DNA from 3 places in the Glutamicibacter sp. PAEs-4 genome. Region 1 is predicted to be linked to each of the others. Evidence: riboswitches for the same ligand, from Rfam matches in the RefSeq annotation. Region 1 holds a riboswitch; each other region holds the start of a gene.

Evidence for each region. Region 1 has a riboswitch for S-adenosylmethionine ahead of ACR9WD_RS15675 (acyl-CoA dehydrogenase family protein). Riboswitches for the same ligand answer to the same signal wherever they lie in the genome.
Region 2: it holds a riboswitch for S-adenosylmethionine, as region 1 does, so the genes downstream of both, ACR9WD_RS14730 (hypothetical protein) here and ACR9WD_RS15675 (acyl-CoA dehydrogenase family protein) in region 1, are expected to answer to the same signal.
Region 3: it holds a riboswitch for S-adenosylmethionine, as region 1 does, so the genes downstream of both, ACR9WD_RS02925 (hypothetical protein) here and ACR9WD_RS15675 (acyl-CoA dehydrogenase family protein) in region 1, are expected to answer to the same signal.

The regions. Positions count from the first base shown of each region.
Region 1 is NZ_CP195017.1:3,322,396-3,325,663, reverse strand. It holds gene ACR9WD_RS15685 (GntP family permease) at 1-911, shown strand, start outside; gene ACR9WD_RS15680 (SdpI family protein) at 1,019-1,375, opposite strand; SAM riboswitch class I at 1,592-1,682, shown strand; gene ACR9WD_RS15675 (acyl-CoA dehydrogenase family protein) at 1,737-2,969, shown strand; gene ACR9WD_RS15670 (acyl-CoA dehydrogenase family protein) at 2,995-3,268, shown strand, end outside.
Region 2 is NZ_CP195017.1:3,126,049-3,129,316, forward strand. It holds gene ACR9WD_RS14725 (ABC transporter ATP-binding protein) at 1-845, opposite strand, end outside; gene ACR9WD_RS14730 (hypothetical protein) at 1,106-1,684, opposite strand; SAM riboswitch class IV at 1,739-1,851, opposite strand; gene ACR9WD_RS14735 (MFS transporter) at 1,928-3,268, opposite strand, start outside.
Region 3 is NZ_CP195017.1:610,280-613,547, forward strand. It holds gene ACR9WD_RS02915 (LOG family protein) at 1-385, shown strand, start outside; gene ACR9WD_RS02920 (VIT1/CCC1 transporter family protein) at 451-1,554, opposite strand; gene ACR9WD_RS02925 (hypothetical protein) at 1,609-1,875, opposite strand; SAM riboswitch class IV at 1,891-2,004, opposite strand; gene ACR9WD_RS02930 (DinB family protein) at 2,072-2,659, opposite strand; gene ACR9WD_RS02935 (cupin domain-containing protein) at 2,791-3,268, shown strand, end outside.

The DNA.
Region 1 (3,268 bases):
CCCACACCATGGTGCCGCCGACTCCGGGTCCGCTGGCCGCAGCGGAAAGCATCGGGGTTGCCGATAACCTGGGCCTGATCATCGCTGTCGGCTTGCCCGTTGCCGCCATCTCTGCGCTGGCAGGTTTGGCCTACGCCAGCCGTTTCAACAAGTCCAAGTGGACCCCGCTGCCCAGCGAGGGCGATGACGACATCTCCGAACTCGACTACGAGCAGCTGCGCGCGAGCTTCGGCAAATTGCCGAGCCCGGCGTTGGCATTCATGCCGATCCTGGTTCCGCTCGTGCTGATCTGCGCCGCTTCCATTGCGAAGCTGCCTTCGCACCCGTTCGGCGAGGGCATTGCCCTGGAAATCCTTTCCTTCATCGGTACTCCGGTGATCGCCCTGATCTTCGGCTTGATCTCCTCGACCTTCCTGCTCAGCGGCGACAGCAAGCTGGCGGTCTTCAATGAGCAGATGCATGAAGCCGTGCGCACCGCTGCCCCGATCTTGCTGATCACCGGTGCCGGTGCGGGCTTCGGCGCGGTGCTGGCAGCATCGGATCTGACCACGATCCTTTCGGATTCGCTCAGCGGGCTGGGCTTGGGTCTGGCGGTGCCGTTCCTGATCGCCGCTGCGCTGAAGTCCGCGCAGGGCTCGTCCACTGTGTCCATGGTGACCACCTCTGCGCTGGTCGCGCCGATGCTCGGCTCCTTGGGTCTGGGTTCGGAACTGGGCATGGTGCTCACGGTATTGGCCGTCGGTGCCGGTGCGATGGTTGTCTCGCACGCCAACGACTCGTACTTCTGGGTCGTGTCGCAGCTCAGCCGCATTCCGGTGATTACCGCATACAAGACCTTGAGCGTGGCAACAGCCATCCAGGGTACCGCCGCCTTCCTGACGGTATTGCTCCTGGGAGCCGTGCTGCTGTAGCAGGACGCTGACCGCGCAAGCAACAGATCGCACCATCTGCCGATGGTGCGATCCGTTGCTTTAAGCATGTGTTTGAAAGTGGTAGCCGAAGAGCGAAGGCCTGACCGCTAGACGCCTCGAGCGGCCGTGTTCGCCTTGGCAGCCGAGACCATCAGCAACACGATAATGGCCAGATAACCTGCGCCGGTCGTGGCGAAGGCGAAACCGAACTGGCCCAGCATGCAGAGTACCGCTGAGCCGGCTAACGCGGCCCAGCCTGCCCATGCAGCCGCGGCCACCAGCGGCGCAGCCCGCCGATGCCCTGCCAACCAAGCCTCGTTGCTGGCCAAGGTGTGGCGCGTCCTGATGCCGATGGCCGCATTGCGCGCGAGCTTTCCATCCCGGGCCATGGGTGCGAGGAGCGCTGCCACCAAAGTGATGGCCAGCAACCCGAACATGAAGGAGATGACGCTTGCTGGATCCACGTTCCACCTATCCTGCCTATTCGCCGTGAACAGCCATCCTATTCGGAAGCTGCGCAGTTCCCGAGTTCAAATTTCGTCATGCAAGTGTCATATGAAGGCCGCGCAGCCATCGATCAGGCAAGCAGGTGGCTCGAAGATGACGTATTTTGTCCTGCCGTTCCCTCGCATGACAGTGCCCTTCCGTGACTGCTTCCGGCAGTGGTTGACTCGGAGCACAACCCATCCAGAGCGGCTGAGAGACCTGGCTCCGCGACGCCGCAGCAAGTCTGCATCCCGCAGGTAGTGCTAACGCCAGGATCGATGGAATCGCAGGGACCCTGCGTCCTTCGGAACCTGCAACGCAAGGGAGAAGAAGATGACAGTGCAAGATACCGTACAAGACACCGGACTACGCCGAGTTCCCTACTATGGGAACGCCAGCGAAACCGAGCTGGAGCAGTGGCGCGAAGTTGCCCAGCAGGTGGCAGGCACGCTCGCACAAGACGCCCTGGAACGCGACCGCAGGAACCAGCAGCCATTCGCCGAGGTGCAGCTGCTGCGCGAAGCCGGCTTGCTGAACCTTTTGGTGCCTGCAGAATTCGGCGGCGCAGGAGCCCACTGGGAAACGGCATTCGACGTGGTCCGCATCCTGGCGGCGGCCGATGGATCCATCGCGCAGCTGCTGGCCTACCACTACATCAACCAGTCGGGCATTGCCTTCTATGCTCCGGCGGGGGCGCAAGGCAAGTGGTGGCAACGCACCGTGGAAGGCGGGTGGCTCTGGGGCGATTCGGTGAATCCGGTTGACCCGGATCTGACGCTGAGCGTCGAAGGGGATGGGTACCGGCTGAACGGGGCCAAGCGGTTCTCCACTGGTTCCGGTGTTGGCGAGGTCATCGTCATCAACGCGCTGGTCCAAGGCGGGGAATACGACGGGCAGATTCTCGCCTTCGTGCTGCCCCGCGACATCGAAGGACTGGAAATCGTTGACGACTGGGACTACCTGGGCCAGCGGCTCAGCGCATCCAACTCGCTGGAGTACCACAACGTCAGGCTTGAAGCCGAGGACTTGCTCGGATTCGTCACCGACGAACCGGTGTCCACCTTGCTCACCCCGGGCATCCAGCTGGCTTTCGCCAATTTCTACCTGGGCATTGCCGAAGGAGCGCTGGAGCGTGGCAAGCAGATCCTGCTGGGCCGCAAGAACGCCTGGCTGTTCTCGCAGGCCGACACCTACGCCCAGGATCCGATTTTCCAGCGGATCGTCGGGGAGCTCAAGGCCCGCACCGCCGCGGTGGCGGCGCTGACCGAGAAGCTCGGCCGGAAATTCGATGCCTTGCTGTCGAAGGCCGGAGACGTCACCCAGCCCGAGCGGGCCGCGCTGGCAGTGGAAATTGCCGAAGCCAAGGTGGTTTCCACCGAGGTGGGCGTCGAGGTGGCGAACCGGATCTTCGAGGTGACCGGATCATCCTCGACCGCGAGCTCGGTGGGCCTGGACCTGTATTGGCGCAATGTGCGCACCCACTCGCTGCATGACCCGGTGGACTACAAGAAGATCGAGGTCGGCGCGTACTTCCTGCGCGGAGAATCCCAGCCGCTCTCGCTCTACACCTAGAAATTCCCACGGATTGGACTGAACGATGACTGTACTTGCAACTGGCACTCGGCTTGCAGGGCTCAAAGCCCGTTTTGCCCCGCTCTTCGCGGACATCGCGCAGGGAGCTGCCGAACGCGACCGCACCGGCGAACTGCCCTACCAGGCAGTCGCGGACCTGGCTGCCGCCGGCTTCGGCGCAATCCGGGTTCCGGAATCGCACGGCGGGGCCGGGGCGACCCTGCCTGAGCTCTTCGAGCTGTTCGTGGATCTTGCGGCCGCTGATTCCAATATCGCCCAGGCGCTGCGCGCGCACTTCG
Region 2 (3,268 bases), 200 kb from region 1:
AGCAGGTACTGCAGGAACGCGGTCAACGCACCGACCTCCACGTCGCCGTTGTCCACGCGGTGACCACCGAACCAGAGCACGGCGGCGGTGGACAGGTGCAGGATCATGGTGATCGCCGGGAACATCAGCACGAACAGGTTGCCGACCTTCACGCCCAGGTCGGTCAGCTTCTGGTTGGCATCGGCATAGCGTTCGGTTTCATGCTCTTCGCGCACGAAGGCGCGCACCACGCGGATGCCGGTGATCTGCTCGCGCAGCACGCCGTTGATCCCGTCGATGCGGGTCTGCATGTCGCGGAACAACGGCATCAGCTTGATGACCAGCAGGCCGACGACAATGAGCACCAGCGGCACGGATACCCAGACGAGCCAGGACAGCCCCGGGTCTTCGCGGATCGCCATGATCACGCCGCCGATGGACATGATCGGCGCGGTGATCATGAAGTTCAGCGCCATCAGGGTGAGCATCTGGATCTGCTGCACGTCATTGGTGCCGCGGGTGATCAAGGTGGCGGCACCGAACTTGTTGACGTCCTGGGCGGAGAAGGTGGAGACCTTCTCGAAGACCGCCTGGCGGACATCGCGTCCGACGCTCATGGAGGTCTTGGCACCGAAGTAGACGGCGGCGACGGCGGTGGCCACCTGGATCAGGGCCACCACCAGCATCAGTCCGCCGGTGCGCCAGATGTAGTCGATATCGGCATTGACCACGCCGACATCGATGATCTTGGCGTTCAGGCTGGGAAGGTAGAGCGTAGCCATGGTGGTGGCCAGCTGCAATATGACTACTGCAACGATCCACCCGGCATAGGGTTTGGAGTGTTTCAAGATGAGCTTGAGAAGCATGTGGAAAATCCTCGCTGGCATCACGCTCTCCTGCATGCTGGGCCTTCGGATTAAGGGCAGCGTGATTGAAGAGCGATTGCCAGTCTAGCGCTCCGCTTGGACACTTAGTATCATCCTTCCGATTGATATTTGCCAACCAGTGGTTAACGCTCGATTAACCGCAAAATTCCGGGGATGGTGGCGTTAATCATAGATTATGGAATTAACGCCAAGCGGCTTGGTTTCCGGCGGATTTTCATCCACCGGAAACCTAGCCCCGGTTACGCCTGCACGCTGCAGGGAACCTCGCTGGCGCAGTTCCCTCGGATGTACTTGGACAGGGCCACGGACGGGCGTTCGAAGCCCAGCAGCCGCGGGAATTCCGCCCAGGCTTCGGGCACCAGCTGCACAATGTGCTCAGGGCGCGTCCGCTCTTCCATGATGCTTCGGCCAGTGATCGGGTCCTTGCCGGTCACGCGCAGATAAGTCTGGCCAGCCTGCGGGTTTTTGGCGGTGATCCCGAGCAGTTCCAGCCGTCGCCCAAGGAGTTCTTGGTCCCCGACATTTCTGCAGAGCCGGCGGGCATGGTCCAGCGCGGCTTTCAGCCCTGCGTTGACAGCCCAGTACAGTTCCGGGGTGAATCCGGCGGCAATCCAGCGGGCCACGTATTCGTGGATGTGGGGAAGATTCAGGCACAGCAGTCCACCTCGCTGCTTCTCGGCTTCGAAGGCCAGGAATCCCCCTGACTGGAGGGTGCTCGATCCCGCGTGGAAGGGATAGTCCAGCAGCACGCTGTGCCACTTCCGCTCGCTGTCGGTTCCTTGCGTATTCCCTGTTGTGTATTCATGTTCGGCGCCCATGGCATCCTCGCGTTCGTTCCAGGCGGCGCAGCATCCTGAAGGATCAGCACCACCGATCGACTTGCCCGGGATGGCTTCCCGGACCGGCTCTTCCCCTGGGGCACCCCGCTCGATGAGGAGGGTTGCCACGCGGCTAGCCAGGTACTTAGCGCCGCGATTCCGTGAGCTTGGTTCGATAGTACTGGGCACCACCGACAGTTCGGCTTGGGCCGGTGCGCAGCACCGGCCCAGCAAGCGATTCGATCAGTTCCCGATTGGCGGCGGCGCCACCTCGTCGTGCTTGGTCCTCTCGCTGTCCTTCTGCTTCTCCGAAGGAACGGTCACGATGATTGCGGCGATCGCGATGACCACCATCAGCACGTTGAACAACAGGCCGATGGCGCCACCGAAGCGCAACGCCACATTGTCCTGCCGGCCAATGAACAGGCCCCAGGACTGGATCAGTGCCGGATCCATGGCCTGTCCAGCCACATACAGGGCCGCGGAGATGGCCACGCCGATGGCGTTGCCCAGTGACGAGGCCATCTTGTAGATGCCGGATGCCGAGCCCACCTCGCTGTCGGGAACATTGGACAGCGCCGCGTCGGTGGACGGCGTGGCATAGAAGCCCAGGCCGATGCCGAACAGCGTGAACCCGATAACGGAGAGCAAGATGTACTGGTCGATATACAGGAAAGTCATCGAGCACATCAGGATGCCCACACCGGTGAACATCGATCCCCAGAGCATCGGCTTCTTCGGCCCGAAGCGCTGCAGCAGCTTCTCACCCACGCGGATCGTGGCAAGGATGGCCACCAGATAGCCCAAGGTCAGTAGGCCGGACTGCAGCGAGGACATCCCGGCCGCCACCTGGACCAGGCCCAGCGAGACAATCAGCGTGCCGGCCGCGCCATTGAGCAGGAAGTTGGACAGCGTGGCGCCGGTGAAGGTGCCGTTGGAGAACAGCTTCAGGTTCACGAAGGGATTGCGGCTGCGCACCTCGATCTGCAAGAACAGCAGCCCGGTGACCACGAAGATCGCCACGAGCGCGATGCCTCCCAGGCTCAGCCAGCCGATATTCGGACCCTGGGAAATGTAGACGTTGATGGAGACCAGCATGAGGATGAAGACGATGAGGCCGGTGTAGTCGAAGCGGCGCTCGGCTGCCGGATCCTGCTCGGCCTTGGATTCCGGGGTGCCCTTGAGCAGGAAGAGCGCCAGCACCGAGAGCACGATGGAGATCCAGAGGATGGAACGCCAGCCCAGGAAGCTGGTGGCCATCAGCCCGCCGAACAGTGCGCAGAACCCGGAACCGCCCCAGGAGCCGATGGACCAGTAGGACAGGGCCCGCTGGCGGTCCTTGCCCTCGTAATAGGTCTTCACCAGGGCCATGGACGCGGGCATGATGCAGGCGGCGGACAGGCCCTGGACCACGCGGCCGCCCAGCAGCATGGCGCTGGTCAGCCCGCCCAGGTTCTCCGGGGTCACGGCGATCAGCAGCGAGCCGGCGATGGAAAGCCAGATGCCCAGGTAAAGGACTTTCGCCCGGCCCATCCGGTCGGCCAGCCCGCCGGCGACCACGATGAAGATGCCGGAGAACAGCGA
Region 3 (3,268 bases), 790 kb from region 1:
CTGGTTCTACGGCCATGAGCCGCCGAACCTGTTTGCCACCCGGATCGCCAAGTTCTTCACCAATTCCATTCGCGAGGCGATCCTGCTGGAGCAGTCCAACGGCGGGCTGGTCGTGCTGCCCGGGGCTGCCGGCACGGTCCAGGAAATCTTCCAGGATGCCTGCGAGAACTACTATGCCACCGGTGCCCGCGTGGTGCCGATGGTGCTGGTCGGCCGCGACTACTGGAGCCGGGATCTGCCCGCGTGGCCGCTGCTCCAGGCACTGGCCAAGGAACGCGTGATGGAGCAGAAGATCGCCCTGGTGGACACCGCCGAGGAAGCGCTGGCGTTCATCCAGTCCATGGAAACCCTGCGCCGTCGGACCCGGCCGGCAAAGGACAACTAGTCCGGGGCATCGAAAATGCCGGGACAGCCGAAGCTGTCCCGGCATTTTCGATGCCAAGCGGAGTATTAGCTGACGCTGACGTCGAAGATCAGGCCCAGGCAGTAGGTGACGGCCGCCGCGCCCCAGCCGATGGCCAGCTGGCGCAAGCCGCGCTTGAATGGGGAGGCTCCGGAGAGCAGGCCCACGATGCCGCCGGTGATCATCAGGGCGATGCCCACCAGCGCCACCGACACGATGATCGCGGCCAGCCCGGAGAGGCCGAAGATGTAGGGCAGGATCGGCACCACCGCGCCGGAAGCGAAGAGCAGGAATGAGGTGGTGGCCGCCCCGGTGGCCGAGCCCAGCTCCTGGTGCTCCTTCTCGAGCTCCTCGCCGCGGCCTTCCGGGTTCAGCGAGAAATCAGGGTTGCAGTCGCAGGTGAACAGGCCCATGCGTTCGGCGGCCCGGTGCTCGGCGTCCTCGTCGCTCATGCCGCGGGCCTTGTAGATCAGCACCAGCTCGTTGGCGTCCAGATCCAGGTTCGGGGCTGCGGTCAGTGTGACCTGGGTGGGCCGCGAGGCGGTCAGCAGCTCGCGCTGGGAACGCACCGAAACGTATTCGCCGGCCGCCATGGACAGCGCTCCGGCCAGCAAGCCGGCAATGCCGGAGAACAGCACGAAGGCCGAAGAAACGCCGGTGGCGCCGATGCCCATGATCAATGCCAGGTTGGATACCAGCCCGTCGTTGGCGCCGAAGACCGCGGCGCGGAAGTTGCCCGACAGCCGTGCGCGTCCTGCCGTGGCCAGGGCCCGGACGACTTCCTCGTGGACCTGCTCGTCGGCAGCCATCTGAGCCGTGGCGTCCTTGTCATTGCGGTAGGGGGAGCTGCTCTCGGAGCGCTGGGCCATGGCCAGCACGAACACCGACCCGAAGTGCAGGGCGAGGAAGCGCAGCATGGTGCGGCGCAGCGACGGTCGGACTTCCTTGGCATGCTCGCCGAGCATGGTGCGCCAGTGGGATTCGTGGCGCGCTTCGGCTTCGGCCAGGCCCAGCAGGATTTGCCGTTCCTGCCCGGACTTCTTTTCCGCCAGGGCGCGGTAGATGGCGCCCTCGGCGACTTCATCGGCGAGATACTTGCGCCATCGCTGGATCTGCGCTTTGGTTGGTTCGGCGACTGGGTGCTGTGGCATCTCGAAAAGGCTCTCCTGGAACGTGGGGTTTCCCATGGAAACCCGTGGATCGGCTCAGCTTTCCACTTTAGCCAGCGCCCCTGAACTTGGGAATTTGGCAAGGCTAAATGCATGGCGCCTGCCGGCCGGATTCCCGGCCGCCGGCACCACCAGCAGCAATTCTGAGGTGTCCGGGTCGAAGGCCGGACGGCGGGAGCAGCGCGCGATGAGGCGTTCGAGCTGGAGCGGGTCCGCAACGTAGCGGGTGCACCAGCGGCCCTCGGCGGTGAACTGCACCTGGCCGGTCTGGCGGTCGATGATGGGAAGAATCGGGACAGCCATGGATATCAACTCTCTGGCGAGCTCTTGCCCGTGCACCAGTTGATGCGCGGACCGCTTCTTCATCCGAACCACCCATGAACTTGGGGTTGGTGCGCGGCCAGTCGGAGCTTGGCGCCGCGTCTCGTGAAGCAACAATTCCGAGCGTACCGCCGCATGCGGCGCCAGATGAAGCCGTACTGCGTAATATGACTTCCGGTCAGTTCTCCGGGGCCAGGGAATCGGCCAGCTGCTGCAGCTTCTGGCGGTGTTCAGCCCACTGCGCCGTGGTGTAGCCGGGCAGCAAATCCAGCGTCGCGGTCCAGCCGGCACGGCCGTCGAGCTGCTCGCGGATGATATCCAGCTGCCCTGCATGCCGGGAGGTCTCGGCCAAGGCATGGATGAGCAGATGATCCAAGGTGGTATGCCCGGCCGGCCCCCACCACGGGACGTGCACTGCAGAATCCAGGGCCAAGGCGGCGATGCCTTCGTCCGCGAAGGCGATGGCCTTGCGGTACAGGCCGATCAGCTGCTGCCCGTCCATGTCCGCGGGCGGAAGGAAATCAGCGTCGGGATCATGAGGCGAGATGAACTCGCGGACATAGGCGTCGTTGGCCTCGCGCTGCAGGCAGGTGCCGAAATACTCGTATTCGTTGATCACCAGATGGTGCAGCACGCCCAGGATATGGGTGCCGGTAGGGGTGAGCGGGGTGCGGGCCAGCTGCTCGGCCAGGCCCTCGGCCTTGAAGATCGCATTCTCGCGTGCCTCGCCCAGATACCCGCAGAGCCTGTCCTTGGTGCTGTCCATGGACAGAGTCTAATGATCGCGGCCGGCCCGCGGTAGGGGACACCGCGTGTTTACCATTGGTAAACTTGCCCCGCAGGCGGTGAAGCCGCCGCGGATGCCGCTGCCGGACACGACGTTGATGGAGCCAAACGATGAAAACCTTGCCAGTTGAACCAACCGGTGCTGCGATCAACATCGGTGCGCGGCTGCGCGGGGTGCGGCAGACCCAGCGCATGACCATTGACCAGGTCGCAGAGCTCTCCGGGCTGACCAAGGGCTTTCTCTCGCGTGTGGAACGCGACCTGACCAGCCCCTCGGTGGCGACGCTGCTGCGCCTGTGCGAGGTGCTGGGCATCGAGGTCGGCACGCTTTTCGAAGTCCCGGAAACGAAACTGGTGCGCCTGGACCAGGCGCCGCGGGTTTCACTGGGCGGCGACGGGATCACCGAGCAGCTGGTGACCCCGCGCAGCGAAAAGCGGCTGCAGATGATCCGCGCCGAGATTGCGCCGAGGGGCACTGGCGAAGCGGAACTGTATTCGATGGATTGCGAGCTGGAAGTGCTGCACGTGATCGCCGGAGAATTCATCCTGATCCTGCCCGACCAGCGATTGGAGCTTGAGGCGGGCGACA